DNA from 4 places in the Litorilituus sediminis genome. Region 2 is predicted to be linked to each of the others. Evidence: predicted binding sites of a transcription regulator. Region 2 holds the regulator's gene; each other region holds the start of a gene.
The links. The regulator LexA, encoded in region 2, represses DNA repair genes until DNA is damaged. The targets are predictions, from matches to a motif close to TACTGTATNNNNATACAGTA.
Positions count from the first base shown of each region.

Region 1: a site for LexA is predicted at 5,868-5,887, ahead of dinB (DNA polymerase IV). Genes of this name have one in related genera too.
Region 3: a site for LexA is predicted at 4,435-4,454, ahead of recN (DNA repair protein RecN). Genes of this name have one in related genera too.
Region 4: a site for LexA is predicted at 3,400-3,419, ahead of EMK97_RS10070 (DNA topoisomerase III). Genes of this name have one in related genera too.

Region 1 is NZ_CP034759.1:1,579,179-1,587,202, reverse strand. Features, by position in the region: gene EMK97_RS07095 (heme lyase CcmF/NrfE family subunit) at 80-2,104, shown strand; gene EMK97_RS07090 (DsbE family thiol:disulfide interchange protein) at 2,108-2,656, shown strand; gene EMK97_RS07085 (cytochrome c-type biogenesis protein) at 2,661-3,152, shown strand; gene ccmI (c-type cytochrome biogenesis protein CcmI) at 3,169-4,437, shown strand; gene hemH (ferrochelatase) at 4,772-5,809, shown strand; gene dinB (DNA polymerase IV) at 6,009-7,073, shown strand; gene EMK97_RS07065 (LysR family transcriptional regulator) at 7,237-8,024, shown strand, end outside.
Region 2 is NZ_CP034759.1:2,754,419-2,762,442, forward strand. Features, by position in the region: gene EMK97_RS12265 (cytochrome c oxidase assembly protein) at 1-13, opposite strand, end outside; gene ctaD (cytochrome c oxidase subunit I) at 15-1,634, opposite strand; gene coxB (cytochrome c oxidase subunit II) at 1,644-3,203, opposite strand; gene lexA (transcriptional repressor LexA) at 3,727-4,341, opposite strand; gene EMK97_RS19430 (DUF3955 domain-containing protein) at 4,611-4,811, opposite strand; gene EMK97_RS12290 (TonB-dependent receptor) at 5,237-7,957, shown strand.
Region 3 is NZ_CP034759.1:3,929,901-3,937,924, reverse strand. Features, by position in the region: gene dnaK (molecular chaperone DnaK) at 1-1,753, opposite strand, end outside; gene EMK97_RS17435 (TlpA disulfide reductase family protein) at 2,024-2,452, opposite strand; gene grpE (nucleotide exchange factor GrpE) at 2,666-3,298, opposite strand; gene nadK (NAD(+) kinase) at 3,469-4,350, shown strand; gene recN (DNA repair protein RecN) at 4,491-6,176, shown strand; gene EMK97_RS17415 (outer membrane protein assembly factor BamE) at 6,279-6,665, shown strand; one part of gene EMK97_RS17410 (IS1182 family transposase) at 6,827-7,637, shown strand; one part of gene EMK97_RS17410 (IS1182 family transposase) at 7,637-8,024, shown strand, end outside.
Region 4 is NZ_CP034759.1:2,255,634-2,263,657, forward strand. Features, by position in the region: gene EMK97_RS10055 (GlxA family transcriptional regulator) at 1-897, opposite strand, end outside; gene EMK97_RS10060 (beta-ketoacyl synthase) at 1,027-2,922, shown strand; gene EMK97_RS10065 (DUF5329 family protein) at 3,001-3,357, shown strand; gene EMK97_RS10070 (DNA topoisomerase III) at 3,472-5,394, shown strand; gene EMK97_RS10075 (hypothetical protein) at 6,135-6,575, opposite strand; gene EMK97_RS10080 (hypothetical protein) at 6,953-7,681, shown strand; gene EMK97_RS10085 (potassium channel family protein) at 7,829-8,024, shown strand, end outside.

The DNA.
Region 1 (8,024 bases), 1.2 Mb from region 2:
TTCTTTTTAAACTTAGATTGAAATAGCTTGTTAAGAAATAGAATGTTATTCATTTTCTTGAAGTAAAGCGGAGAAATACATGATACCTGATTTGGTACCAATCCTCATTCCTGAGCTCGGACATTTTGCGTTAATTATTGCGCTTGCTTTTGCGGTTTGTTTAAGCATAGTGCCATTAATTGGTTTGCAATGTGCACAAGATAGCGGTCTTAGAAAACTAATGACCTTTGCTAAGCCATTAACCTTTGGCATGTTTATATTTACTGCCATCAGTTTAGTTATCTTAGCTTATAGCTTTGTTGTCGATGACTTTTCTGTCAAATATATTGCCAGTCACTCAAATAGTCACTTACCTTATTATTTTAAGATTAGTGCTGTATGGGGCGGACATGAAGGTTCATTATTACTCTGGGTATTTTCGTTAACCGCTTGGACAATGGCTGTTGCTAAATATTCAAATGGTATTGAGGAAGAGTTTATAACACGTGTATTAGCGGTAATGGGCATGATAGCCGTTGGTTTTATCGCCTTTACTTTACTTACTTCAAACCCATTTGAACGATTATGGCCAAATGTACCGGTAGAAGGCAGAGACTTAAACCCACTATTACAAGATGTTGGTTTAATTGTTCACCCGCCGTTACTGTATCTAGGTTATGTTGGTTTTGCCGTAGCTTTTGCTTTTGCTGTTGCGGCGTTGATGTCTGGTAAAATGGATGCTGCATGGGCACGTTGGTCTCGTCCATGGACAGTTGCCGCTTGGATGTTCTTAACCTTAGGTATCGCGCTTGGAAGTTGGTGGGCTTACTATGAACTTGGCTGGGGCGGCTGGTGGTTCTGGGATCCAGTTGAGAATGCTTCATTTATGCCGTGGTTAGTTGGTACTGCGTTAATTCACTCGCTCGCCGTGACCGAAAAACGTGGTACTTTTAGAAACTGGACCATTCTTCTTGCTATATTTGCCTTTGGTTTAAGCTTGTTAGGTACTTTCTTAGTACGTTCTGGCGTCATCACCTCTGTGCACTCGTTTGCGGCAGACCCATCTCGTGGTATCTTTATCTTAATGCTACTAGCCATTGCCATGGGCGCATCATTAACCTTATATGCCTTTAGAGCAAATACCGTGGCAAGTTTTTCACGTTTTGCGTTTTTCTCCCGCGAAACTGCCTTGCTTTTATGTAATGTTATTTTAGTGGTTGCGACAGTAACTGTGTTACTAGGTACCTTGTATCCGCTATTAATTGATGCCTTAGGTTACGGTAAAATCTCTGTTGGTCCTCCGTACTTTAATGCGGTATTTATCCCTATTATGAGCTTGCTCTTTATTGTTATGGGCATAGGTCCACTGATTCGCTGGAAAAAAGCTAAACAAGGTGAGTTAAGCAAGCAAATTTTAAAACCATCAGTTATCAGTATTGTTACTGGTATTGCTTTCCCGTTTATTTATGGCGGTGAGTTTAATGCGCTAGTTTCTATGGGCATGATTTTAGCTATCTGGGTATTCCTAGTTGTCGTGAAAGAAGTACGTAATCAATACAAGCAAACTGGCAAGCTAACCATGAGTCATATAGGTATGGCGGTTGCTCATGCGGGTATTGCGTTCACTATTGTCGGTGTCACCATCGTTTCTATGTACGAGAACGAAGTGAACGTGAAAATGGCCGTTGATGAGAAACTGTCGGTATCAGGTTATGAAATTGAATTTAAAGGCATTAAGCATGTTGAAGGCCCTAACTATAGTGCTGAGCAAGGTCAAATTAATGTTTATAAAAATGGTGACTTTGTTGCTTTATTAAAACCTGAACGCCGTGCTTATCGCGTACAAACTATGGGCATGACTGAAGCAGGTATTGATCCTGGCTTATTTAGGGACGTATATGTTGCTCTAGGTGACCCACTTCCTGATGGTGCTTGGGCAGTACGTATTCATTACAAGCCATTTGTCCGCTGGATTTGGTTAGGGGCGATCTTTATGAGTATTGGCGGTATTTTATCTATGTTTGATAAGCGTTATCGTCAAAGAAAGTCAGCAAAAGCCAATAAAACGGTAGTGGCTGATGCTGTGACTAATAAAGTGATCAATCAACAGCCATCGGAGGCATAAACTATGGGTAAGTTAATTCGTTTTTTACCGCTTATTTTAGTGATTGCTTTAGGTGTGGTGTTATATCGTGGCTTGTCATTAAACCCACAAGATATGCCTTCTGCCTTGGTAGGCAAGCCTATGCCGCAGTTTTCTTTACCTACCTTAAATAATAGCGAGAGAATTGTCACCAGTGCTGATTTAAAAGGGGATATTGTTTTACTGAATGTTTGGGCAACTTGGTGTCCAACGTGTAAATATGAGCACCCATATTTAGTTGATATTGCTAAAAATCCACAGTTAAAGCTGTATGGCCTTAACTACAAAGATGAACGCGCTGCAGCACAAGAATGGCTGACCGTATATGAAGACCCTTATATGTTCTCTATTTTTGATGACGTAGGTACCTTAGGTTTAGATTTAGGTGTTTATGGTGCGCCAGAGACCTTTGTCATTGATCATCACGGTATTATTCGTAAACGCTTTGCAGGTGCTATTGATACTCGTGTTTGGCGTAAAGAGTTTGAGCCTTTGATCGCACAGCTTATTAGTGAAAAGCAGCAAGGAAAGTAACTTAATGACTATGATGAATAAAACATTATCAAGCATCTTAGTGATGTGTACTGCATTTTATCTAGTAATAGCTGCTATCGGCACAGCGAATGCAAGCCCGGTAGATACTTATGTGTTTGAAGATGAAGTGATGAAGATTCGTTTTCAGGCATTAAGTAAAGAGCTACGTTGCCCTAAATGTCAAAACCAAAACTTGGCTGATTCCAATTCACCTATTGCCGCTGATTTAAGACGCGAGCTGTATGATTTATTAAAGCAAGGTAAGGCAGATAGTGAAATTGTTGACTTTATGGTGAATCGCTACGGCGAGTTCGTGTTATATCGTCCAAAAGTATCTGAATTAACCTATGTATTGTGGTTTGGTCCTGCGGTGTTAGTGCTGTTAGCAATTATTGTCGTGATTGTTGTCGTTCGCAGAAAACCGGCCAACAAAGAAAAACTGGCATTAAGCTCAGAGCAACAAGATAAGCTAAAGCAGCTATTAAAAGATAAGTAGAGAAGTAGATACTATTATGGAATTCGTACTGATAAGCCTTGGTTGTTTAATTTTGTTGTTAGCCGTTGTTTGGCGACCTTTTTTTAAACAATATAAGCAAGCAAATCAAAGCAGTGTAGATGTTGGCTTACGCAAGCAAACCAACATAGATTTATATCACGAGCATAAGAAAGAAATTGAGCAAGACTATGCTGATGGTGGTATCGATGAAGAGAACTATCAATATTTATTAGCTGAGCTAGACAGCACCTTATTGCAAGATATTGAAAACAATGACTTAGAGTCAACGCAAGCGGCGACACAAGCTAATAAGCAAGTATTTTCGATATTTTGGCCTGTTGGCATAAGCTTATTTATATTAGCATTTTCATTTGCTTTATATACCAAGCAAGGCACTTATGAAACCTTGACCCGTCAAGCGCCAGCAGATAGCCAACATATGTCTGCACAGCAAAGCCAAGAGCAAAGAGCACAACAAGCATTGGCCTATATTGATGAATTGAAATTGCACTTAAAAGATAACCCGAACGACGGTGAAGCTTGGTATAACTTAGGGCAAACATTAATCAGCGTTGCTGATTTTGATGCCGCCATTGCCGCGATTGACCAAGTAATTCGCATTGAAGGTGAGCATGCTGATTTAATTGGTACTAAGGCGCAAGCAAGTTATTATCGCAATAATCAACAGATTGATGAGCAAGTCCAGCAATATATAGATAAAGCGTTAGCGTTAGATCCGGCAGATCCTTCTACCAATATATTACTGGGTATGCATAACTTTATTGAGGGCAATTTCCAGCAGGCAATCGTGCATTGGCAATTAGTAATTGATGCAAATAAACCTGGCGTTAATACCGCAGCGTTGCAAGAAGCGATTGCAGAAGCGAATAAGCGCATGAATATGCCACAAAGTCAGCAGCAGGCCGTTGCAGGTCCGCAGCTTAAGCTGAATGTTACCTTGTCAGATAGCATAGCTAAGCAGCTAGAGCAAAGTGAAGATAAAGTCGTGTTTGTTTATGCTGTACCGACTGATGGTCGCCGCGTACCACTTGCGGTAGTAAAAATGATGTCGAGTGATTTGCCCACTCAAGTTGTCTTGAGTAATCAACAAGCTATGACACCTGAAACTAACTTAAGTAGTGTCGAGAATGTCCACTTATATGCGATAGTTTCTAGTCAAGGTGGTGTTGGTATCAAGCCTGGTGACTTTAAAGGACAGTTACTTAATATCGACGTGAATTCTCAAGAAATCATTGAGTTATCTATAGATCATCAAGTAGAGTAATTAATACTTGTTATTTCGGCATTTTTATAAGGGCGGCATGAGTCGCCTTGAATACCAATTGAATTAATTATTTGATCATTCAGCGAGAATTAAAAGGCTTATAGGCAAGGCATTGATTGCAGAGAATGGTTATTCCCTTGTCAAAATCAATAACACAGCATATATGCCTTTTAAACTCGCCCTTGGGAGCTTGTCAGGAAGATGATAATTTCACAAATTTCTTGGCTGGAGAATGACTACAGCGGCATCAATTTGCTTTATTCTCACCTCCCTGACACAGCTCTGAACTGGTCAAATAACTATTTCACTTGGTATATTTTTTGGAACAATAATAATGAAGTCTAGATTTTCCGCTGCCCTAGGTGTTACCTCTAAGGTAAAAACAGGCGTTTTACTTACTAATTTAGGTTCTCCAGAAGCGCCAACAGCGCCAGCTTTGCGTAGTTATTTGCGCGAGTTTTTATCAGATCCGCGCGTGGTGGAAATCCCTCGCATTATCTGGCTGATTATTTTACACGGTATTATTTTACGAGTAAGGCCAGCAAAGTCTGCCAAGTTATACCAAAGTATTTGGACAGATAATGGCGCACCTTTGATTGAAATAAGCAAAAAGCAGCGTGATAAAGTCGCTACGCGCCTTCAAGCTGAGTATGGTGAAGATGTGGTGGTTGAACTTGCTATGCGTTATGGTCAGCCAAGCATTAGCAGTGCTTTACAAAAGTTAAGACAACAGGGCGTTGAAAATATTATTGTCTTGCCCCTGTATCCTCAATATGCGTCACCAACAACAGGCTCAACCTTTGATGCCATTAGTCGAGAGTTAACTCAGTGGCGATGGCTGCCTAATATTCATTTTTTAAGTGGTTATCATACTAATAAAAAGTATATTGCCGCATTAGCCAATTCAATTATTGAACATGTTGAGCAACACGGTCAGCCAGATAAATTTGTTTTGTCGTACCATGGTATGCCAGAAGCATTTCGTCAGTGGGGAGATCCCTATTATGACAAATGTCTTGAAACGACTAAGTTGCTTGTTGCACAAGTTAATAAAACCATTAACATTTCTGAAGAATGCTTTCTTAGCTGTTTTCAATCTCGTTTTGGTAATGCGCCCTGGTTACAGCCTTATACGGATGAGGTTTTAGAGCAATTACCGCAGCAAGGTAGTAAGCATATTGCTATTTTGAGCCCTGCCTTTAGTGCTGATTGTTTAGAAACCCTTGAAGAGCTTATTTGTGAGAATAAAGAAGTTTTCATTGAGGCAGGTGGTAAGCAGTACCATTATATTGCTGCGTTAAATGAGCGTGATGATCATATTGATGCCATTGTTGATGTATTACAGCCAGCGCTCAATTCGGCATGTAAGTAATTTATAGCCTTATATAAATAAACAATAGAAGTACTTGCCAATTTTGAAATTCATCGTATACTGTTTTTACATACAGTGTTTGGTGGCGAGGGTAAAGGCAAAGAGCAGAAAGATTATGTGTATCGATATAAATCGTTAATGTCAAAAAAATATATGCGTACATAAGTTTTTGATCATCAAATGCCCTCTTATTAACTTCATGCAGAAAAAGATCGCGCACATTGATATGGATGCATACTATGTCTCGATTGAAATCAGAGACAATCCATCTTTAGCTAATAAGCCAGTTGCTGTTGGCGGTAAATCTAATCGAAGAGGGGTTCTCTCAACCTGCAATTATATTGCAAGACAGTATGGCGTTAGCTCGGCGATGCCAATTGGATTGGCACTTAAAAAATGCCCTGATCTTGTTGTCGTCCAGGGAAGAATGGAGGTGTATAAAGAGACTAGCCAAATTATTCATAGCATATTTGAAAAATACACAGATAAAATCGAGCCATTGTCACTCGATGAAGCCTATTTAGATTTATCTGAATCCTCACTTCATCAAGGATCTGCGACCTTAATTGCCCAGGAAATAAGAGAGGAGATTCTAAAGGCTACAGGCTTAACAGCTTCGGCAGGGATTGCTCCGCTTAAATTTGTCGCTAAAATCGCTTCCGATCTTAACAAACCCAATGGTCAATGTACCATTGTACCAGAGAATATATGGCAGTTTTTAGAAACGTTGCCACTAAAAAAGATCCCCGGTGTAGGTAAGGTAACTTTTGATAAGCTTAAGGAGCTTGGGTTTGAAACTTGCGGTGATATAAGGCGTTCTGATGAAGGTTTCTTGGCAAGCAAGTTTGGAAAGTATGGTCACGTACTATGGAAGCGAAGTCACGGAATAGATGATAGAGAGGTGCAAGTATCACATATACGAAAGTCCGTAGGGGTTGAGAGAACTTTTGAGTTTGACATCAGTGAGCAGAGTGAACTTGAATCGATAATAGTTGACAAGTTATTGCCAGAATTGAGGCGTCGTTCATCGAAGTACCTTGAGACTCGTGCTATGAGTAAGCTTGGCGTAAAGGTTAAATTTAACGACTTTCAACAAACAACAAAAGATCAGAAAGCTAGTGAAATTAGTTTAGATTTGTTAAAAGTATTGTTATTGGAAGCAATGAGTAGGGGAAAGGGAAAGCCTGTAAGGTTACTTGGTATTCATATCGGGTTAAAAGAGCCTGAGGAAAATAGCGTCCAGCTCGGCTTAGAGTTTGACTAATACTAAACCTTAGCCATATATAAAAACAGAGTTAATCTTTTCACAAAAGCAAACCTAAATAGTGTTTGCAGAATGTAAGAGAAAAGACATTCATTAAAAAATATTTGTTGCCACGACTACTTTTAATTACATTAGCGACATTGATGAATGACGGACATAACAAATGGATACCCGAGTTTTTAAGACTTTCATAGCGGTAGCAGAAAATAAGCACTTTGGCCGTGCTGCTGAAACCTTATATATCACTCAAGCGGCGGTAAGCGCTCGTATAAAACAGTTAGAAGAATTTTACTCTACTCAATTGTTTGTAAGAGAGAAAAACAATTTACGTCTCACGCCCTCAGGCGAAGCATTGATTGCTCATGCCTATTTGATGGTGAGTCAAATGGAGCAATCTAAACTAGCAATTTCATTAGCCAACCACCAAAAAACTTCTTTCAACATTGCAGCTACGCCGAATGTATGGGATGCATTTTTTAGTAATCGTATTCATGATGCGATGGAGCTCTTTGTCAATGTTGCACTAGGCACTGAAATTTCGGTTAGAGAAGTCATTCAAAGAAAATTAGATGATAAAAGTTTAGATGTTGGACTCTTAATGGATCCAATAAAAGACGATGATTTTACTAACGAACTTATTGGGCATTTCGATTTATCTCTCGTCGGTAGTCAACCTGAATTTGACAAAAATGTTGAAGATTACATATTAGTTGATTGGGGAATTACTTTTAAAAAGGAGCATGCTTTACATCATAAAGTCACGCCTCATTTTAAAACCACTGCGGCAATGATTGCCCTTGAAGTTATTATGTCAAAAGGGGGATTTGCCTATTTGCCGACAGAGCTGATTAAGGAGTATGTTGAATCATACGAGTTATTTGAAATAGAAGCCCCTGTTCAAATTAAGCGTTCAATTTTTATGGTTTATAGAAAAAACAATAACAATGAAGA
Region 2 (8,024 bases):
CGCTATTACTCATGCTAGTGATTCTCTTGCTCAATTTCTGCTGGCGGCGTGCTAAAGGTGTGGTAAGGCGCAGGACTTGCCACTGTCCACTCTAAGCCTTTTGCGCCATCCCATGGGCGGGCTGGCGCTTTTTCGCCACCGCGAATACATTTAATAACCAAGGCAAGGAAAATCAGCTGAGATAAACCAAAGGCAAAGCCGCCAATACTGACCCATTTGTTAAAGTCTGCAAATTGCAGGGCATAGTCTGGGATACGTCTTGGCATGCCGGCTAAGCCAAGGAAATGCATAGGGAAAAACAGTAGGTTTACTGAAATAATAGAGCACCAGAAATGCCATTTAGCTAAGGTGTGGTTATACATATGGCCTGTCCATTTTGGTAGCCAATAATAAGCACCGGCAAACATAGAAAACAGTGAGCCAGTGACTAAAACATAGTGGAAATGTGCGACAACAAAATAGGTATCATGATACTGAAAATCTATTGGCGTCATCGCTAACATCAAGCCAGAGAAGCCACCTATGGTAAATAAAATGACAAAGGCGATGGAAAACATCATTGGCATTTCAAAGCTTAATGAGCCGCGCCACATGGTGGCTACCCAGTTAAATACTTTTACCCCGGTAGGTACGGCAATTAGCATAGTGCAGTACATAAAGAATAACTCACCGAAAAGCGGCATACCTGTGGTAAACATATGGTGTGCCCAAACGATAAATGACAGTAAAGCAATAGATGCGGTGGCATAAACCATAGAGGCATAGCCAAATAAACGTTTGCGTGAAAATGCTGGAATGATGGTTGAAACAATACCAAAGGCTGGCAAAATCATAATGTAGACTTCAGGGTGACCAAAGAACCAGAAAATATGCTGAAACATCACTGGATCGCCACCACCAGCAGCATCAAAAAAGCTGGTGCCAAAGTAAGTGTCGGTTAATAGCATAGTGACCACGCCTGCCAGTACCGGCATAACAGCAATCAATAGGTAAGCGGTAATGAAAAATGTCCAGACAAACAGTGGCATTTTCATATAAGTCATACCAGGGGCACGCATGTTCATAATGGTGACAACGACATTGATCGCGCCCATTATCGAAGAAATCCCCATAATATGAACGGCAAAGACAAAAAATGCGGTACTGCCATTCGAGTAGGTGGTTGATAGTGGTGCATAGAAGGTCCAACCAAAGTTAGGTGCGCCACTTTCCATAAAGAATGATGACAGCAAGATAGCAAAAGCAAATGGCAGTATCCAAAAGCTCCAGTTATTCATTCTAGGTAATGCCATATCTGGCGCACCTATCATCATAGGTATCATCCAGTTAGCAAAACCAGTAAACGCTGGCATGATGGCGCCAAACACCATGATTAGGCCATGGGTTGTGGTTAACTGGTTAAAGAAGTCAGGTTCAACAATTTGCAGGCCAGGTTGAAATAGCTCGGCACGAATTACCATGGCTAGTGCGCCACCAATCAGCAGCATAATAAAGGCAAACCATAAGTAAAGCGTGCCGATATCTTTGTGGTTGGTGGTATATAGCCAGCGTTTGATACCTGTCATTTTGTGATCATGGTGGTCATGATCTTCGGTGTTGTGCTGCTCTTGCTCGTTAAGTACGTCGGTAGTCATTTTATTCTCCTACTTCGCGCTTGCAGCATCAACATCTGCAGGTTGAACTATGTCGCCAGTTTTATTACCCCAAGCATTTCGCTCGTAGGTTATAACAGCGGCAATTTGGCTTTTGCTTAGCATGGGATAGAAGGCTGCCATTGCTGGGTTTTTCTTGCTGCCATTGACAACCATATCGATATGTTTACTGATGTCGCCAGTAACGATTGGCCCGCCATCTAGCGCAGGAAATGCCGGTGGTACACCTTTACCGTTGATTTGATGACAGGCAGCACAGTTAGTGTCATAAATTTGCTTACCTTGTGTCATTAATTCTTCTAGGGTGTAAACTTTGCTGAGATCTTCTTCGCTTGCTTGTTCAGTTTCAACTTCAGCAGTAGGTGTTGTGGCTTGTTCATCACTGCTTGTGCTGGTCGTTTCAGTTTCACCACCTGCGGTAGCTGCCTGTACATCGGCGGCTTGCACAGTGTCGCCGGTATTATTGCCCCAAGCATTACGCTCGTAAGTTACAACTGCGGCAATTTCTTTTAAACTTAATTGCTTGCCGTAGCCCTGCATACCTGTGCCTGCTTTACCGTTAAAGACAATATCAATATGAGCAGCTGCTGAGCCAGTAGTGGTTATTGGGCTACCCTTTAAGGCAGGGAAAGCTGGCGGTAAACCTAGGCCCGAAGGTTGATGACACGCTGCGCAATGGGCGGTATACGTTGTTTCGCCCAACTGCATTAGTTCATCCATAGACGCTGTCGCCGTGAGTGAGGCTTTTTCTGCGGCTGCGGCATCGGCAATAAGTTGGTGTTGCTCAGTAAGCCATGCTTGATAGTCAGCCTCTGATTTTACTTCAACAACAACCGGCATAAAGCCATGATCTTTACCACATAGTTCAGCACATTGACCGCGATAAATACCGGGTTTATCTACCTTAGTCCAAGCTTCATTAATAAAGCCTGGGTTGGCGTCTTGCTTAACGGCAAAAGCAGGAACCCACCAAGAATGAATGACATCATCTGAAGTGAGTAGAAAACGCACTTTTTTATTCACGGGAATGACTAAAGATTTATCAACCTCAAGTAGGTAATTATCACCTTTGGCTTCTCCTTCACCCTGTTGGTTTTCATATTGAGCACGAGGTGTTGATAGGACAGAGTAAAACTCTATGTCTTCGTTAAAGTATTTGTAATGCCACTTCCACTGTGAGCCAGTAACTAGGATGGTAATATCAGAATTGGAGTTGTCTTCCATAGCAATCAGTGTGCTGGTAGCGGGAACAGCCATGGCAATTAAAATGATGACCGGAATAACCGTCCAGAGGATTTCTACCTTGGTGCTTTCATGAAAGTCTGCAGCTTTAGCGCCCTTTGATTTTCGGTGAAAGGCAATTGACCAAAACATAGCGCCAAAAACGACGATGCCAATTGCAATACAAATATACAATACCATCATATGCAAGCCATAGACTTCATTACTGATGGCGGTGACCCCTTTGGTCAGATTTATGGTTGAATCTGCCCAAGCTGAATTAGCAAAAATGCTTACTAATATCAGCCATACTAGGTTACGTCTTCTCACTAGACATCTCCTTGCCTCTACTACCCATAGGTATAGTGTTAGAAACAGAAATGCAGCAATGTAAATCACGGCTCACTGGACTGAATATCTGTTAATTTTTATAATTTTTATTTATTAAATTAACGACGTGAATGAGCAATAGTAATCTGAAAGGATTGTATTAGCATATTGACGTCTTTTTATTCTTTTTGTGGTCATTTTTTGTTCTATGCTGTTTTTAGCATTGCCTAAATTTTGATCTAGGTCAATAAGTTTATAGGATATAGTTTAAAAAAAAGCCAATCAATTCAATGGAGTAATAACTCTAAGTGTTGCTGTGTAAGGCTTAAACCCTGAGTTTGTAGATAAAAAAAATTTTTGAAAAAAATATGTTATTGAAGGGAATTATTGACGCTATTACTGTAGATAGTTAACAAAAAGTAAGACTTGATGACAATTGAGCATCGAATGAAATGAAAAGCCAAGTCGTCACAAAAGTGACTACTTGGCTTAATAGAATTGGTGTAATAGAAAACTGTGCTTATTACATCCAGTTGCCGTTTCGTACTATACCTACGGCAATACCTTCAATATTAAACTGCTGGCTAGCTAAATCTACTTTGATTGGTTCAAAGGCTTCGTTTTCAGCGTGCAAATAAACAATGTTGCCTTCACGTTTAAAGCGTTTAACGGTGACATCATCTTCCACTCGGGCGACAACCACTTGGCCGTTATGAACATCGGTAGTTTGGTGAACAGCCAATAAATCGCCATCCATAATACCGATATCCTTCATACTTTCACCATTGACTCGTAAGAGATAATCAGCAGCAGGATGAAATAGTGTGCCATCCATTTTGTAATGATCTTCAACATGCTCTTGCGCCAGAATAGGCTCACCAGCGGCAACGCGACCAATTAAGGGTAAGCCCTCTTCTTCTATCAATTCTTCAGCTAAGCGAATCCCGCGGGAGGTACCTGCGAGCATTTCAATATAGCCCTTTTTGGCAAGTGCTTTTAAATGCTCTTCAGCAGCATTGGCTGACTTAAAACCAAAAAACTCGGCAATTTCAGCACGTGTTGGTGGCATGCCTGTATCGTGAATTTTTTCTTTGATTAAATCAAAAATCTGCTGTTGTCTTGTTGTTAATGGACGCAAATTTTCCATAAAGTTATTCCTGTAGATATACACAGTAGTACTGTTAGTATATACAGACTGTACTTAATGACAAGTATTTGTTTTATAAATAGACTGTTTGTAGGTTTTAGATTCAGTGAATTGTTAAAATAAGTAAAACGCTCAATTGATGATAATTTCAATAGACTTGCATCTCGATAGACATAAAAGTTTTGCAGCTTAAAGGAAAAACTAAAAATAATATTGACGTTTTAGACGGCGTTTATACTTAAGTGAATCGCTAATGCTGCTTACTTGAGTTTATTGCTATAGAGGTAATAGAGCAACAACATTGTTCCTAATACCGCAAACAGCATTGAAGTTGGAATTAAAAAAAACGGCTCTCGTAAATAGCCATCCTTATCAATAGATACGCCGATAATATGGTAGCTAAAATATGCTAGTAGCGACGCAGTAAAACAGAAAACGCTTGGCCATATTTTTTTTAGCATGGTGATTTTATTCCTAATATTCGTATTAATGATTCGTGTTTAATAGAGTGAAATCATAAATAAAGATGCTTATTAATAACACTGCATGATGTAACAAAGTATTAAGCTTTATGTGTTGGTTATTTGCGTATTTAGCCAATGTTCAAAATAAGTTAAAAACGCTGTTACCTGCATGGGTAGATATTATCTGCAGGCAGAAATGGCTTGAACGCCGACTACTTCGATATGCTCTTCATCTGAACAAGATATTAATTCCACTTAATTTTCAATAGATTACTTTATTTTTCCTTGGTAACTCCGTCATGAATTGATAATTCAATTTTACATATCTGTATTATTTGTAGTATAAATGATATTGTATAATTTATATTGCAATCTGTATGCAATGTTATCAATACTAAAACAAGCACACTAGGAAAAGAGAAATGAATAATAAGAAACACTTTAAACTAGGATATCTATCTTCGTTAGTTATGCTTAACCTTGGCTTATCAACAGCATCTTTAGCCGCCGACTCGGCGGTAGCAGAAGAAAATAAAGATGAAGTGGAAGTTATTGTCGTCTCGGGTATACGAGATAGCTTGATTAAATCCAAAGATATTAAGCTAGAAGCAGACACAATAGTTGATGCAATCACGTCAGAGGATATTGGTAAATTCCCTGATCAAAATGTGGCCGAATCATTACAGCGTATTACTGGTGTTGCCATAGATCGCAAAGGTGGAGAAGGGCAATTGATAACGGTTAGGGGAATGGGGCCAGAGTTTACTTCTGTTCTACTTAACGGCCGAACCTTAGCGACTACCAGTGGTGGCAGAGCCTTTAGTTTTGATATTTTTGCTTCTGAACTTATCAGCGGTGCTGAAGTGTTTAAAACTCAGGCGGCACATTTACAAGAAGGGGCTATTGGCGCAACGGTCAATGTAACTACATTCAAACCTTTTGATATTCCAGGCTTTAAAGCTGTTGGTACTGCTAAAGCACAGTACGATGAGATGACAGGAGAAGTGGCGCCGCAATTTTCCGGATTGATCAGCAATACCACAGAAGATGATAAATTTGGCGTACTGTTTTCTTTCGCGCACAATGAACGTAAAAGCCGTTACGATAGTGCCAATACGGCTTATTACTGGCATACAGATCTGACCATGGATGATGGCAGTTATTACGACGATATTTATTTTCCACAAAATTATGACCAAATTGCGCAATCAGAAGAAAGAACACGCACTAATGCAAATTTAGTTTTGCAATATAAACCTAGTGATAATCTGGAGTTTACTGCTGATGCACTCTACTCACAGTATGATGTTGAGTACCGTCAAGATATTCTTGCTCACTGGTTTACCAAAGATCAACTTACCGATGTTGAAGTGGATGATAACGGTACTTTGGTGAAATTATCTATGGGCAAGGGCAGCAACAGTGACGTACTAGTACGTCAGTCTGATACTCGTAATGAATTGCTCGCCTTAGGATTTAATGCCGCATGGGATGTTAACTCAGATTTAAACCTAAGCTTTGATGTAGCCTACTCAGAAGCTAAATCAGATCCTAAACGTGGTACAACAGACACGGTAGCCTCTCGCCCAGGTGATTATACCTATGATCGTAGCTCTGGTGCGCAACTACCACAATTAACCTTTGATAGAAACAACTCGGCATCTGGCTTAAAAGCTGGCTGGGGTGAGCGCTTTGGTTATATTCGTGAAGATGATGTTTTAGAAGCAAAAATTGATGCTGAGTTAATGGTTGAAGCCGGACCATTATATAAAATTGGCTTTGGTACTATGACATCGGATAGAACCTTAGCGAGCACCCGACTAAGAACCACTCGCCCATTGCCGTGGACTTGGGGTGATAATAGTGCAGCTATTTGGCTGCCTGAGAATATGTTCTCAGTGTATGATGCCGATGGATTCTTATCGGGCGGCTCAGGTGCACCTGAACAATCATGGTTAACATTTAATTCTGAAGACTTTTTTGACTATATCACCTCTGCGGATGTGGTTGCCCAATTGGATGATCCAGCAGGGGTTCAGCAGTTACTTGATGATAATGATGGTTTTACCATGCATGCTGTACCATGGAACTATGAAATCAATGAAAAGCTGTTTGCTCTTTATACTGATGCCTATTTAGAGGGTGAAATTGGCAATATGCTTTGGTCAGTTACCGCAGGCTTACGTTATGTTAAAACTGATAGCACCTCGAATGGTTTTGCCGTACCTTTACTTGATCTTATTCCATCAGAAGGTAAGCCAGGTTTCGTTAATGCCGTTGAAGGGGATGATTATACACCTGTAACGGTTAAGCATGATTATGATAATTGGCTACCTAGCATTAACGCTAAATTGGAAGTGATGGAGAACTTAATCACTCGTTTTGCCTATTCTAAAAGCATTACTCGTCCTGAACTGGATGAAATGTCGCCTGAGTCAGGTTATGGTGGTGGTGATGTCACTCAGCTAACGGGCTGGGGTTCGAACCCGAAATTGATGCCATTTGAGTCGAAGAACTTAGATTTAGGTATTGAATGGTATTACGATGAAGGTAGTTATGCCGCAATCGCTATGTTTCAAAAAGATGTTGATGGTTACTTATCAACAGAAGAAGTTGAAGAACAAGTGACTGTGCCAAGCGGTACTTATAACTATAGAATTTCACGACCAGTTAATTCAGATCAAGCGGATATTGAAGGCTATGAGCTTGCTATTCAGCATATGTTTACTAGCTTGCCAGCACCTTTTGATGGCTTAGGCATCATTGCCAATAAAACTTTTGTTGATAGTGAATCAACGGCTGATGAGGCAGATAACCCGTTACCGTTAATTGGTTTAGGCGATTCAGCCAATTTAATTTTATTTTATGAAAAAGACGCCATTCAGTTACGTGTCGCTTGGAACCAGCGTGATCGCTTTATGCAGTCTAAACCAGAGTCATGGCGAGATGGTCACTATGTTGATGATTATGCGCAAGTCGATATCAGCGGTAGTTATGATATTAATGAACACCTCACGGTATTTTTTGAGGGCATTAATGTGACCAACGAGCTTTATATAACGACAGCAAAATATAGCAATCAATATTTAGACATCACTGAGACTGGCCCTAGATATTCTGTTGGTATTCGAGGTACTTTCTAACGAGTATTAATATATTGATTAGTAAAGGGCACTGTTTGTGTAATGCCGATCAGTTAAGGCAAAAAAG
Region 3 (8,024 bases), 1.2 Mb from region 2:
CAATCACTTCTTTGTCGTCGCCCTTGATTGCTTCTTCAAGTTCAGTGATAGCTGCTTCGATTTTCTCTTTATCTTCAGAAGGTAACTCATCACCCGCTTCTTCAACTTGCTTACGCGTTGCGTGAACAATGCCGTCAGCTTGGTTACGTGCTTGAATTAATTCTTCAAACTTAGCATCAGCATCAGCATTCGCTTCAGCGTCACGTACCATTTGCTCTACTTCATCATCTGATAAACCTGAAGAGGCTTTAATAGTAATCTTCTGCTCTTTACCTGTGTTCTTATCTTTTGCCGTTACATGAAGGATACCATCAGCATCGATATCGAAGGTTACTTCGATTTGTGGCGTACCACGTGGTGCTGGGTCAATACCTTCTAAGTTAAACTGACCTAAAGACTTGTTCGCTGCCGCTTGCTTACGCTCACCTTGTACAACATGAACAGTTACTGCCGCTTGGTTATCTTCAGCCGTTGAGAAAGTTTGTGATTGCTTAGTAGGAATTGTCGTGTTCTTGTCAATTACCTTAGTCATCACACCACCCATAGTCTCAATACCTAGAGATAATGGTGTTACGTCTAATAACAATACGTCAGTTACATCACCCGCTAATACACCTGCTTGTACTGCAGCACCAGAAGCTACAGCTTCATCAGGGTTAACATCTTTACGTGGCTCTTTGCCAAAGAAGTCCGTTACCGTTTTTTGTACTAATGGCATACGTGTTTGACCACCCACTAAGATAACGTCATCTACGTCACTTACTGATAAGTCAGCATCTTTAAGGGCCATTTTTAACGGCTCTAATGTTGCCTTAACCATCTCTTCAACTAATGACTCTAACTTAGCGCGAGTCACTTTGATGTTCATGTGCTTAGGACCTGAAGCATCCGCTGTGATGTATGGTAAGTTAACGTCTGTTTGCTGTGCTGAAGAAAGCTCACATTTTGCTTTTTCTGCTGCTTCTTTTAAGCGTTGCATCGCAAGCGGATCAGCTGTTAAATCCATACCTTGCTCTTTCTTAAACTCACTAACTAGATAGTTAATTAGTTTATTATCGAAATCTTCACCACCTAAGTGCGTATCACCGTTAGTCGCTAATACTTCAAAAGTGTGCTCGCCTTCAACTTCATCAATTTCAATGATTGAAATATCGAAAGTACCACCACCAAGGTCATATACAGCTACAACTTTATCGCCTTGTGCTTTATCCATGCCATAGGCAAGTGCAGCAGCTGTTGGCTCGTTGATAATACGCTTAACATCAAGACCTGCGATACGACCAGCATCTTTAGTAGCTTGACGTTGTGAATCGTTAAAGTAAGCAGGTACCGTAATTACCGCTTCAGATACTGTTTCACCTAAGAAGTCTTCCGCAGTTTTCTTCATTTTCTTCAGTACTTCAGCAGACACTTGTGGTGGCGCTACTTTTTCGCCTTTTGCTTCAACCCAAGCATCGCCATTATCAGCTTTAACGATGCCAAATGGCATAATTTCGATATCACGTTGAACTTCTTTGTCTTCAAAACGACGACCAATTAAACGCTTAATCGCGAATAAAGTATTTTTTGGGTTTGTAACTGCTTGACGCTTAGCTGGTTGACCAACTAAAGTTTCGCCTTCTGCTGTATAACCTATGATAGATGGCGTAGTACGATCGCCTTCTGCATTTTCAATAACACGTACACTGTCACCGTCTAAAACCGCAACACATGAGTTAGTTGTTCCTAGGTCAATACCAATAATTTTGCCCATCTTTGGAGCTCCTATTCATTAGAAATAAGTTAAATCTGTTGTTGAAATACTAAGTGGGGTCAGCAAAATGCTTTTCAATAGAAAAAATTAAAAAATTTTCTTTTTTATTGATATATGGTGCAAAAAACATGCTCAATATTTAAAGGTAGCTGTGCAAAGGCAGGATATATAGGCAAGAAAAAAGGTGCTTTCGCCAGCTAAGCAAAGAAAAATGGGCTGTTTTGCAAAACCAACATTGGAAAAAGCACCAAAAGGTGTAAGAGCTTACAGCTACTTGATCATTTCTTTAAGCGCCAGAGCTAATCTAGGGTCATCAGTTTTTGAACTAGTGGTTTTAAAAATCACTTCATGATGGCGATTTAAAAAGTAAGTTGTTGGCGTACCGCGTACCTCATAATCTTTAGCAACCTGCTCGCCATTAACTGCAGTGATAAAATCGAAACCACGATTGTTAATTTCATCTTGAGGTTTTGCGCCTTCATCTTCACGAAAACTAATAGCAAGTAAGGTTACTCCTTGTGCTTGATACTGTTTTTGCAATGCAACTAAGCTAGGTTGTAGCTTTTTACAATACGGACACCAAGTAGCCCAAAAGTGCAAAATAACAGGCTTACCTTGATATTGAGATAAGCTAATATCTTCACCAGATTGTGTTTTTAATTGCCAAGGCATGGCTTTATCTGCGCTGTAGGCTGACATGCTAAAGAAAAAGCTAACGATAAAGAGAGTGTATCGAGTAAATGTCTGAGTCATAATTAAAACAATATTAAAAAACATGTTTTGAAAAAGACCCGCTAAGACAAATTAACTTTCAAAGTAAATGAATTTTACTTTCTGGGTTCAGTTCAGCAGGCACAAAAAAAGCAAAGACAATCGCCTTTGCTTTTTACTATGTTGAGCTAATAAAGTGACTTAGGCGCTAGCATCAACACTTGGTGCTTTTGATACCATAACCATAGCAGGACGAATTAAGCGGCCATTTAACTCATAGCCTTTTTGCATTACGGCAATAACCGTATTTGGCGCAACACCTGGTACTTCTTGCATTGACATAGCTTGATGCTGATCAGGGTTGAATGGTTGATCTTGTGGGTCAATAGCCTTAATTGCAAACTTCTCTAACGATGAAATTAAGCCTTGTAAAGTTAATTCAATACCTTCAACAACGGCTTTGTTACTCTCATCTTCTTTATCGATGCTTTGTAAAGCACGCTCTAAGTTATCAACCGTAGTTAACATTTCACCAGCGAACTTTTCTAAAGCGAACTTTTGTGCTTTTTCTACATCTTGGGCAGAACGACGACGAATATTATCCACTTCTGCTTTTGCACGGATCACAGAATCCTTTTGATCAGCTACCGTTGCTTTTGCTGCTGCTAAAGCAAGTTCAAGTTCATTGATTCTCTCTTGCTCTTCGCTAATAATTTCATGAGCATGCTCATGCTGCTCCTCAACTTGCTCTTCTGCTTGTTGAACAATTTCTTCTGCTAACTGCTCTGGCGTTAACTCTTCAGCACTTTTATGCTCATTTGACTCTGTTGTCATGAAAAACTCCAAATTAAAACTTTTATTGCTGTCATTATGGGGATTCAGTTACATGATTCAAGCGTGATTTCAAAACAATTTGTAAAAAGTGAACTTTACATCAGAAGAAATTCCAGCGAAACTTCCCATATAGCGAGCATATTGCTCATTAAAAAAGTTGAAATAACGTTATGACTCAACAATATAAAACCATAGGTTTAATTGGCAAGCCACATCATGATGGCGCCAGCAATACCATTGAAATTTTACACGATTATTTATTAAAAAATAACTACCAAGTTATCGTTGAGCACGCAGTTGCACAATCACTTAACATTGACAATATGACCACAGGTCTATTGACTGATATTGGTGAACAAGCTGATTTAGCTATTGTTGTTGGTGGTGATGGTTATATGCTAGGCGCAGCCAGAGTTTTAGCCTGTTATGATATTGGTGTCATCGGCGTTAACCGTGGCAACTTAGGCTTTTTAACCGACTTAAGCCCACAAGATATTATCACGCCACTAGAACAAATACTGGCGGGAAAATCACGACAAGAGCAGCGCTTTATCATTGAAGCTGAAGTTTATCGACATGGAAAACTTAAAAGCTCAAATAGCGCAGTAAACGAAGCGGTACTGCATGCTGGTAAAGTAGCCAGCATGATTGAGTTTGAAGTCTACATAGACGGTTCATTTATGTTTAGTCAGCGCTCTGATGGCCTTATTGTTTCCACGCCAACTGGCTCAACCGCTTATTCAATGTCAGCGGGCGGACCAATTTTAACGCCTAACCTAAATGCCTTATCACTTGTGCCTATGTTCCCACATACACTGACAAGTAGGCCTATAGTAGTTGATGGCGACAGTGAAATAAAACTGATTTTAGCCAATGATAACCACGAAAACTTACAAGTAAGTTGCGATGGTCACGTTATTCTTGCGGTTATGCCAGGTGATGAAGTTATCATCAAAAAAAGTGAGTACACCATTAGGCTTATTCATCCGCTTGATCATGATTACTTTAATGTGCTGCGAAGTAAGTTAAGTTGGGGCAACAAGCTTTACTAAGCTGCCTATTAAATTTCTAACTTAAACAAACAGCTAGCAAATAGACTGATAAATTTTAAGCAAATAGCTTGCATAAAAACCAGTTACTGTATAAATTAACAGTAACTGGTTTTTTGTTCATATATTTATAAGGCTAGCACATGTTGTTGCAACTCAATATTCAAAACTTTGCTATCGTTCGCTCATTAGATATCGATTGGCAATCAGGCATGACCACCATCACAGGTGAAACTGGTGCAGGTAAATCTATTGCGATTGATGCGTTAGGCTTATGCCTAGGCGAACGTGCGACCACCAATGTTGTTAGACCTAACTGTAAAAAAGCCGAACTTGCCGCAACCTTCGATACCGAAAAAAACCCAGCCGCGCAAAAGTGGCTAAAATCACATGAGCTCAATCAAGAAGACAGCCATGCAAATTTTGAATGTATATTACGTCGCGTCATCTCCAGCGAAGGCCGTTCAAAAGCGTATATCAACGGCAGCCAAGTACCTCTAGCGCAACTTAAAGAAATTGGTCAATTATTAATTAACATCCATGGACAGCATGATCATCAACTGATTGTTAAATCTAGTCAGCAATGTCGCTTACTTGACGATTATGCAAATCACCAAACATTACTCGATGAAGTAAAGCACTATTACAAGCAATGGCAAGGCTTAAACAAAGAATTAGTACTACTTCAACAAAATAAACAAGAAAGTGAAGCGAAAAAACAGCTCATTCAATATCAAGTTGAAGAGCTTGATGAATTTGGCTTACAAGAAGGCGAGTTCTCAACCTTAGAAGCTGATTTTAAACGCTTTAGTAATGCTCAAGAGCTGCTAGATACCACGCTATCTTCTATTCAGCTATTATCTGAAAACCCAAGCGTTAATATTATTGATTCGTTACGTCAATGCAGTGACAACATCAACACTTTAGCGCGTATGGATTCGCAGCTTAATAATGTGGCGATATTACTGTCAGACGCACTTATTCAATTAAATGAAGCGAGTAGTGATTTAACGCATTACTATCAACAGCTAGAGCTTGATCCCGAAAGCTACAGCATAATAGAAGAGCGCTACTCAAAAGCACTACAGCTAGCTAAAAAGCATCAAGTTTCGCCGGAAAACTTAGTTAGCTTTCATCAAGAGTTAAGCCAGCAATTACAAGCTATCTCACATGATGAATCTCGAATTGATATCATTATTCATGAACTTGAAAGCACACAAAACTATTATCGTGATGCTGCCAATAATTTAACACGTTCAAGGCAAGCTGCCGGTAAAAAGCTCAGCAAACTTATCACTAAAAGTATGCAAGAACTTAATATGCCACACGGACAATTTGCCGTAGATATTAGCGAAGGTAATATCACTGATGGTATGGGCACTAGCAAAGGGACTGATGTAATTAATTTCCTCGTGAGTATTAACCCGGGTCAAGCGCTTGAAGCAATGAACAAGGTTGCTTCAGGAGGAGAGCTGTCTCGTATTAGTTTGGCTATGCAAGTTATCTTAGCGGAAAAAGTCGTCACGCCTAGCTTAATCTTTGACGAAGTCGATGTAGGTATTAGTGGACCAACCGCCTCTATGGTTGGCAGCAAGTTGCAGCAACTAGCTAAAAATACCCAAGTTATTTGTGTGACTCACCTGCCTCAAGTGGCCTGTAAAGGACACCAACAACTCTTTGTTAGCAAATTAACAGATGGCGAGCATACAGAAACAAAAGTAACGGAACTAAGCGAGCAAAGTCGTATCAAAGAAATTGCCCGTTTATTAGCAGGCGATAAAATTTCTGAGCACAGCTTAGCCAATGCACAAGAACTACTGGCAAGTTAGGTCAGTTGTAACTAAATAATTACTCAGAAATTAAAAATAACTTTGTAACTCGTGTCATGCTTAGTTATTATGCCTGCTCACAGTTTTTAGGATAAAAGATTAATGTTGTTTCGTGTTGCCGCTATTACTATTGCCTTGTCTCTTTCAGCTTGTTCTAGCTGGGTTTATCGTATCGATATCCCACAAGGTAATTATCTTGAGCAAAAAAGTATAGAGAAATTACAAGTAGGTATGACTAAAGAGCAGGTTAAGTTTATTTTAGGCAGCCCAGTAGTTGTCGATGCCTTTAATCAAGATGCTTGGCATTATGTGTATAAATTTAAATCGGGTAGAAGTGAAAAATTCAACACAAAAAAATCTTTTGTCTTACAGTTTGAAGAAGATAAATTAGTAGATGCCAGCGGTGATTTTGAATTATCGGAAAATTTTTACACGCCATTTAATGCCCCTGCCGAAGCAGAAGAGGAAACAAGCTCATTTAAGCAGTAGCTCTGTAACTCATTTAAGCAGTAGCTCTGTAACTCATTTAAGCAGTATGTTTCTGAAGCAAAAGAGCAGTCTAATGACTGCTCTCAGACTGATGACAAAGTCCTAGACAGTAGTCTAGGACTTTGATCTAATAAAAACATGGAAAATTACAAAAATTAACCATGTTAAGAGAACCTTCCCCGCAACAACATGAACTCGAAATGGTCACGCTAGACCAGTTAGTTCCAGCCAACCATCTAGTTCGTAAACTCGATAAGTATATTGACTTTGAGTTTATTCGAGATGAAGTCAAAGACTTATATTGCACTGATAATGGTCGTCCTCCGGTGGAGCCAGTCCAGCTATTTAAAATTATGCTACTTGGGTACTTATTTGGTATTAAAAGTGAGCGCCAAATCATCAAAGACATCGAAGTAAATGTCGCGTATCGATGGTTTCTCCGCATGGGGCTTACCGAGAAAGTTATCGATGCCTCAACACTTAGTCAAAATCGTATTCGTCGTTTCAATGGCACAGATGTATTTGAACGTATATTTAATCACATCGTCCAACAAGCCATTAAACATGGTCTAGTTGGGGGCAAAGCCTTATTCACCGACAGCACACACTTAAAAGCAAACGCCAATAAACGAAAGTTCACCAACAAGCTCAAACCCGTCTCAACCAGTGCCTATATTAAGCAAATCAACAAAGCTGTGGAGGCAGACCGTAAAGCGGCTGGAAAAAAGCCACTCAAGGATAAAGGCTATTGTGAGATAAAGCGGAATAAGGTAAGTAAAACCGATAGTGATAGCGGTTATATGCACCGAGATGAAAAGCCAAAAGGTTTTTTCTACCTAGACCACAGAACCGTAGATAACGACTATAACATTATTGTAGATACGCATATTACGCCAGGTAATGTCCACGATTCTCAACCATACATTGCTCGCCTTGATGCCATTGAAAATCGCTTTGCACTATCCCTGAATTTGTTGGTATTGATGCAGGCTACTTCACAGCGCCCGTCTGTTTTAATCTGGAACAACGTAACATCCAAGGGGTGTTTGGTTACCGTCGTCCTTCACGAACGAAGAATGCCATTAAGAAAAAGCACTTCAAATACGACGAGAAAGCAGATACGTATACCTGCCCGCAAGAGCAAACGTTAATCTACTCGACCACCAGTCGAGAGGGTTACCGAGAATATCATTCTGACCCCAAGGTATGCGTTAATTGCCCTCAATTAAAAGATTGCACTAAGAGTAAAAGTCATAAGAAAGTGATAACACGCCACGTAATGGCTGCGAGTCAAGATCGGGCTAATGAATTTCGCTTAACAAGCCTTGGTAAATACCTTTACAAACGACGATGCGAAAC
Region 4 (8,024 bases), 500 kb from region 2:
TTGGATAGATAAATTACTGGAGGCGAGTAAATCTTTCGCCATATCAATACGTAATGTTTGCCAATATTGAGTTGCTCTAACGCCTGTTGCCGCTTTAAAACGCCGTGTAAACGAGCGCTGACTTAAACCAAATTGCTGAGCAACTTGCTCCAAACTAAGCTCGGTATCTAGGTTTGTTCTTAACCAAAATTGAATTTGCGAAATCAACTCATCTGCATGCCTATCCACAGCACCTTCAAGGTACCTTTGCTCCTCATAAGGTTTACGAATTTCATGCGAAAAGTTACGTTGTACATTTTGTGCCGCAGCGCGACCATAGGTTTGCTCAATAATGTGAACAATAATATCAGCAAGCGCATTTAAGCTGGCCGCACAGTAAATGCGATCTGACTGAGTAATAAAAAAATCAGGCTTGAGTTCTACTTGCGGGTAATCACGTTGAAATTGCTCAACATAATGCCAATGAGTTGTCGCAGGGTGATTATCTAATAAGCCCGACTCGGCAAGAAAACAAACACCAGTACCAACGCCAATCAAGGTAGAGCCTTGTTGCCAACACCTTTTCAGCCAAGCAATAAGTGCTTGCTGCTTGCGTAGCACAGGTCTTGGATTACGCCATAAGCTAGGCACAATAATAATATCAGGGAAATAGTCTTCTTTAAGATCTGACAAGATAACATCAGCAAGTAAATTGATGCCTGAGCGTGCTTTGATAATGGCTTCATCATTACTGACAAACTGGGTAACTAAGCCGCTGGTTGCTTTATCATAACGCCGGGCATAGGCTTCACCCGCCAATAACATCTCTACAGGGAGGGTTAAGCTTGTCGAGAGCACATGTTGATATATAGCTAAACTCACCCGCAATTGGCTTTCATTATGAATTCTATATGACACAAAACACTCCAAAAGGACACTTCTGGCCATTATGACACAATTTAAGGCCATTTTAACTTATATTTAATTTCTCTAGCTGCTTAAAATGACACTATATGATTTAGCTTCACTATTTTTTAAGGTTTTATTATGACAGCTTTACCTTTAGTCATTGGCATGGGCGGCATTAATGCTGCAGGACGAACTTCTTTTCATCAAGGCTTTCGTCGCATTGTTATTGATAAACTAAACGCACAAGCACGACAAGAAACCTTTGTCGGCTTAGCAAGTTTAATGAACTTAATTTCAAGTGAAAATGGTAAGTTGGTTGATCAGCAAGGTAATGTTATCGAAGCAGCTGAAGTTGAAGCTAAGTTTGGTCAGCAAATTTTAGACGGCACACTGATTAGAAAAATTGAGAAAAATCATTTTGATCCTGATGCAACACATTGGCATCAAAAAATGAAAATTAGCCCGCGTGATAAAAACATCAGTTTCGAATTACGCAAAAAAGAGCTACCTCATCCACTCCCTTCTGCTTGGGTGGTAACTGAATTAGACAACGGTCGCGTGAGTGTCGAAATTCCTGAGGAACTAACGGTTTCACATGATGCCTATCGCGATAACCCAATTAAAGCCGCAGGGCAAATGCCAACAGGCTTTAAACCAGAAAGCTTATACAACAGTCGCTACCAACCACGTGGCTTACAGGCAACAATTTTTGCCGCGACTGATGCAATTCGCTCAACGGGTATTGAATGGGATACTATTTTAGATAAAATCAGCCCAGATCAAGTTGGTACTTACTCTGCTTCTGTAGCTGGTCAAATGCAAGACGAAGGTTTAGGTGGCATGTTAAAAAGTCGCCTTGCTGGCTCTCGTGTTAGCACTAAGCAATTAGCCTTAGGCTTAAACACCATGTCAACCGACTTTATCAATGCTTATGTTACCGGTAATGTTGGCACAACCTTCTCATCATCTGGTGCTTGTGCAACCTTCCTTTATAACTTGCGCGCCGCAGTACAAGATATGCAGGCTGGCCGTATCCGCGTGGCTGTAGTCGGCAGCGCTGAAGCACCTATTACCCCAGAAATTGTTGAAGGTTTTGGTAATATGAGCGCCCTTGCTAACGAGGAAGGCTTAAAGAAATTAGATGGCAACGGCATAGCGGATCATCGCCGTACTAGCCGCCCATTTGGCAATAACTGTGGCTTTACCATAGGTGAAGGTGCGCAATTTGTTGTTTTAATGGATGATGCGCTAGCAGTTGAAATGGGTGCTAAAGTATTGGCTTCTGTTGCTGATGTCTTTGTCAATGCTGATGGCTATAAAAAATCTATCACAGCGCCGGGCCCTGGTAACTACATTACTATGGCAAAGTCTGTTGCTTTAGCTGAAAAAGTACTCGGTAAAGAAGCGCTACAAGAACGAAGCTTTATTCTGGCTCATGGCTCAAGTACGCCGCAAAACCGTGTCACTGAATCACTTATTTATCATAAGTTAGCTACCAGCTTTGATATCCATAACTGGCCAGTTGCAGCACCTAAAGCGTACGTTGGTCACACCATAGGTCCTGCAAGTGGCGATCAAATGGCGATGGCACTAGGTATCTTTAGCGATAACATTATGCCGGGCGTAACCACCATAGATAAAGTGGCAGATGATGTTCACAACGAACGCCTTAATATCGCAACTGAGCACTGGAACTGTCCTGATATGGATGTTGCTTTTATCAACTCAAAAGGCTTTGGTGGTAACAATGCCACAGCAACGGTATTTTCTGCCAAAGTAAGCCTTGCCATGATGGCAAAAAGACATGGCGAACAAGCGATGAAGCAATACTATGACAAATTGGCAACGGTTGAACTAGCACAGCAAGCCTATCGCGATAAAGCCAATGCCGGTCAATTTGATATTATCTACAAGTTTGGTGAAGGTTTACTTGATGAAGAAGCCATTGAAATCAATGCTGATGAACTAACATTTAATGAGTTTAAACATACCATTAAATTACCAAGTGAAAACCCTTTTGATGATATGGTGTAAAACTTTCCCTGTACTTAATCATTAGGTAATCGTTATGATAAAAGCAGCACCAGCTGCTTTTATTTTTTTGAGGCATCAATGAATTACCTTCGCACTTGCACACTTTGCATGGCATTATTCGCTTTATCGGCGCACGCTGATAGCCAAAGTGAGATCAATCACCTACTGGCATTTGTTGCGCAAACTTCATGTACATATGAGCGAAATGGCAGCTTCCACAATGGTAGGGAGGCGGTAGCTCATATCAAAAAGAAATACCGATACTTTGCTGACGATATCAAAAGCGCTGAAGATTTTATTCACTATTCAGCCAGCAAAAGTACCTTCTCTGGCAAGCACTACACCATACATTGCCCAGAGCAAAAACCAATAAAAAGCCAAACCTGGCTACTCAATGAATTAACTCGCTACCGACACAGCTTAAAGGCGAAGTAATACCAATTGCACTAAAGCGAAGGCAAAGTCAAAGTCAAAACAAACTGTACAAATAACCAGTGTTTAAGCTATGCTAATGATTATTGTCTTAACACATCATGTTTCACATCAGCTTTGAAATTATATATTGCAGAAAAACCTAGCTTGGCAAGAGCGATAGCAGCGGCCTTACCTAAACCACAAAAAAAACATAAAACTCACATAGAACTAGGTAATGGCGATGTGGTTAGCTGGTGTATCGGTCACATCTTAACGCAAGCAAACCCTGAAGATTACGACGCTGAACTAAAAAAATGGCGCCTAGATACGTTACCTATTATTCCCGATCAGTGGCAACTTAAACCGATTTATCAAACACGTGCGCAACTCACTGCACTTAGAAAGCTGGTAAAACAAGCAAGTGAAATCATTCATGCCGGCGATCCTGACCGAGAAGGACAATTACTTATTGATGAAGTAATTGATTATTTAAAGGTAAGCCAGCAAAAAAAACAATCTATGAAACGCTTACTAATCAGCGACTTAAACTTACCTGCAGTAAAGCGCGCCTTAGCCAATTTAAAAGACAACCGAGACTTTATGCCTTTATCTATTTCTGCACTGGCACGCTCGCGGGCAGATTGGCTCTATGGCATCAACCTAACCCGAGCTTATACTATCCACGGCCAACAATCAGGCTTTAATAGTGTCTTATCGGTTGGCCGCGTACAAACCCCAGTATTAGGTTTAGTGGTACGAAGAGAGCAAGAAATTGCCAACTTTGTTAGCAAGCCCTTTTACCAAGTCTTTGCCCACTTAATTACCAATAACAATGAAGCATTTACCGCCAAATGGCAGCCAAGTGAAAATTGCCAACAATATTGTGATGAAGAGGGACGCGTATTAGTTAAAGGCTTAGCTGAAAATGTTATCTCACGCATCACAAACCAACCGGCATTCGTTGAAAATGTCGTGACTGAAGATAAACATCAAACAGCACCCTTACCCTTTAATTTATCTAGCTTACAAATTAGTGCCGCGAAACAGTTTTCTATGAACGCCAAGCTAGTGCTCGATGTTTGCCAAGCTTTATATGAAAAGCACAAACTTATCACCTACCCAAGATCTGATTGTCGTTACTTACCTAAGGAACAGCACAAGCAAGCAGCTGGTATTCTAAACATGCTCAGTAGTAGCACACTAGCGGCAAAGCCACTGACCATAGCACAGCAAGCAAGCCAAGCCGACGCATCACTAATTAGCAAAGCATGGAATAACAGCAAAGTTGGTGCTCATCATGCCATTATTCCAACAGAAAAGTCGGCCAATAATATTAATTTAAATCCGTTTGAAAAAAACATTTACTCGCTTATTGTCCGTCAATATTTAATTCAGTTTTATCCTGCTTATCAATATCAACAAACCAAGGTAGCCATCAGAATTGCCGGCGGATTATTTAGCGCAAATAATAAAGTAGAATTAGCACTTGGCTGGCAAAAACTCTTTCCCGCCAGTAAAAAAGAGCAACACAGTCAGCAGCAAGTTAATCTACCTAAACTAAAAAAAGGCGATGAGCTGCATTGCCAATCTGGTGAACTTGTTAGTAAAGAAACTTCACCACCACAATCATTTACTGATGCTAGCTTACTCAGTGCCATGACAGGCATTTCACGCTATGTTAGTGATCCTGACATACGCAAAGTACTCAAAGATACCGATGGCCTAGGCACTGAGGCCACCCGAGCCAATATTATTGAATTGCTTTTTAAGCGTAATTTTCTTAAGCGCCAAGGGAAGAAAATTATTGCCACGGATATCGGTATAGCTCTGATAAAAGCCCTACCTATTGCTGCCACCTTGCCTGATATGACCGCTCAATGGGAAGCGAAATTAGGTGAGATTAGTGAAAAATCTGCCAGCTACGCCAGCTTTATGCAGCCACTCACCACTACGGTGAGCGAAATGATAACAGCTGCCAACCAACAAGACTTTTCTGCTTTACCCAAAGTGGCCTTTAAGCCTAAATCGAAGAGAATACGGAAGAGAAAAACGTTTTGATGTGATATGCACATCAAAACCTGTAATTACATCTATAATTCTGACTGTAGGTTTTGACTTAAATTTACAATCATAGTTAAAGGTAATTGAAACAGTTAGGGTTTTAGTCAGATTTAAAAATGACTCCGTTTTAGCGTCTGAAATACGGCCAATTTAAGTTAGGCCCTTAGTTAATCACACCTCAATTTACACAACGAGATATACAATGATCATACGGAGTATCCACTAAACTAATTAGTTACTTTCTAGCAGTAGTCATAAATAAACCTCTCACATTCAGGTTATCTATTAACCTGAATTGAGAGGTTTGTTATTTTCTACTTTGAGCGGCTGTCGTCTTTAATCTAATTAATTTATCAACATAAAGGGTCAACTTTAAGCGACTGCTCTCGTCATTTCACATATTTAATGTGTACCTGACCCAATTTATTTTTAGTTAATTCTTTAAAAGTCTATTTTGAATAATTATCCTTGTAGTACATAATCCAACCAGTTATGGCTGAAAACGCAATAGTAACTATTAACAGTAAAACCTTTTTTCCAATTCCTTTCGATTTATATACTTTATAAAAAGCATATGACCACAAAGTAAAAAATATAAATGAAGTAAATAAACCACTAACTGTTACAAAGTGTCCATTTAGAGGTTTTTCAAGTGTATTGTCAATAATCATAAACAGTATCACATTTAATACTGCTCCCCAAAAACCTATTTTCCATATTATTTGCACTTAGAATACCTACTTAAACTGACTAAAATCAAACTGAAATACGTGAGTACCGATTTTACCTGCTTTTGCTTCGAACTTTAATACACCGTCTGAAGCGAACCCAATATTCTTGTGAGTATAAGAGCCATTCCGACGCCAAGCTTGAAAAGTTGGCTTAGATGTTCTTATTGGTATATTTGTCGACGTAAAAGAGGTGCTAGTACTATTTCCAAATTTAATAATATCATAGCTAAAAGTGTTTGAGTTATTAGTGACAGATCCAACAGCTGATATTTCCCATTTCGTATTATTAGCTTCTGTCAAGATTTTATATATCGTTGCTTCACCACCAATTTCAAATTTCAGGTTATTTTCTTTCGTCCCCGCTTGGAAGCCAACACCAGTTCCTTTTTGTACAAAATCATAATCATATGCATTCCATACCTTAGCCGAAAACTCAGCAGTTGACATAGATAAAAGCTATGAATGGTTAGAACTTCCCAATGAGGGGCATGGTTATTATGACGAAAATAACCGTTATATGGTCTATAAGAAAGTCCTCGACTTTTTAGACAAGAATATCGGCAAAGCCAGCTTATAGATAGCAAGTTCACTAAGCCTGATTTTTATAAAATCAGGCTTTCGCGAAGATACCACCTCAAGAATTAGCACCTATAACAGTATTAACCCCTATAACAGTATTAAACCCAAGACTTCATAATGAAGTTTTCCCCTTTAGGAAAAACGAATACTTTATACAATATTGTCTTGTGATTAAAAGACCGTTATCATAAACATCTTCATAAAAGGAAGCTCTTTAAAATACGATTAAATAAAGGAATATACTAATGCATGGAAAACTTGTAATCAGACATCTGCTCAGCCTTTTACTTACTCTACTCTGTTTCTCAAATAGTGCTAATGGAACCCTTATATATGCTCCCGGTAATGCTGACACAGTAGAAGGTGAATATCGAAATGGACACCCTCTTGGCGGAAATACAATTAGCCGCTACCAACAGATATATAATGCTGAGTTATTTAAAGGGGTGCAAGGAACACTTGATAGAGTTAATTTCAGACTAGACGGTGACTTCGAAGAAAGTTTTGATGAAGCAAAATTTGACCTCACTATAACTCTATCTAACACAGACACTTATGCTGCTTCTACAACAGCTATGTTTATGCCGCATTTTGGTTTGGAATCTACAGTTGTATATGATGGTGAATATATTCTGACAGACACAGAAATTAGATCAGCACCCAATCCATTCAATATTAGCTTTGATGTAAATGATCTATTTTACTACGACGGTCAAAGCAACATTTTATTAGATATTACAATTAGATCACGAGAAGGTGGACAATTTTATTTAGATGCGGCTACTTCCCCGAATTTTTCAAGAATATTTTCAAATCATCCTAATGCTGGGAGTGGTGTGAATGATCGCTATTTTGGACTTGTAACCCAATTTGATTTTAATGCTTCTCAAATACCAGAACCTCCAATTTGGAGCCTACTTTTACTATCTACATTTTGTCTAAGAAAATACAATTTAAAATTAGCTAATCAATAATATATTTTTAACCCCCCTCTGACAGGGCTCATCAAATACAGAGCCCTAAACCTCAAATCATTTTTCCAGTAGAGCTCCCCTCTTCCCATATGTAAATGAAGATAATATTATGTACATATAACTAGTATTATTTATGGAACTATGTGCATGATTATCCTGCAAAACGCGATGGAAAAAACCAACTTATATAAAGTTGATGAGTTTGGTGTAAAAAACTACAACTACGGCGTATTAGCGCTACTTTCTATTATACTTTTTGCTGTCATCAATATTGGCCTTGGCTATGTCACTTATATCGCTGAAGCGGGTGTTGAAAACTCACCAGTACAAAACTATGCCGATG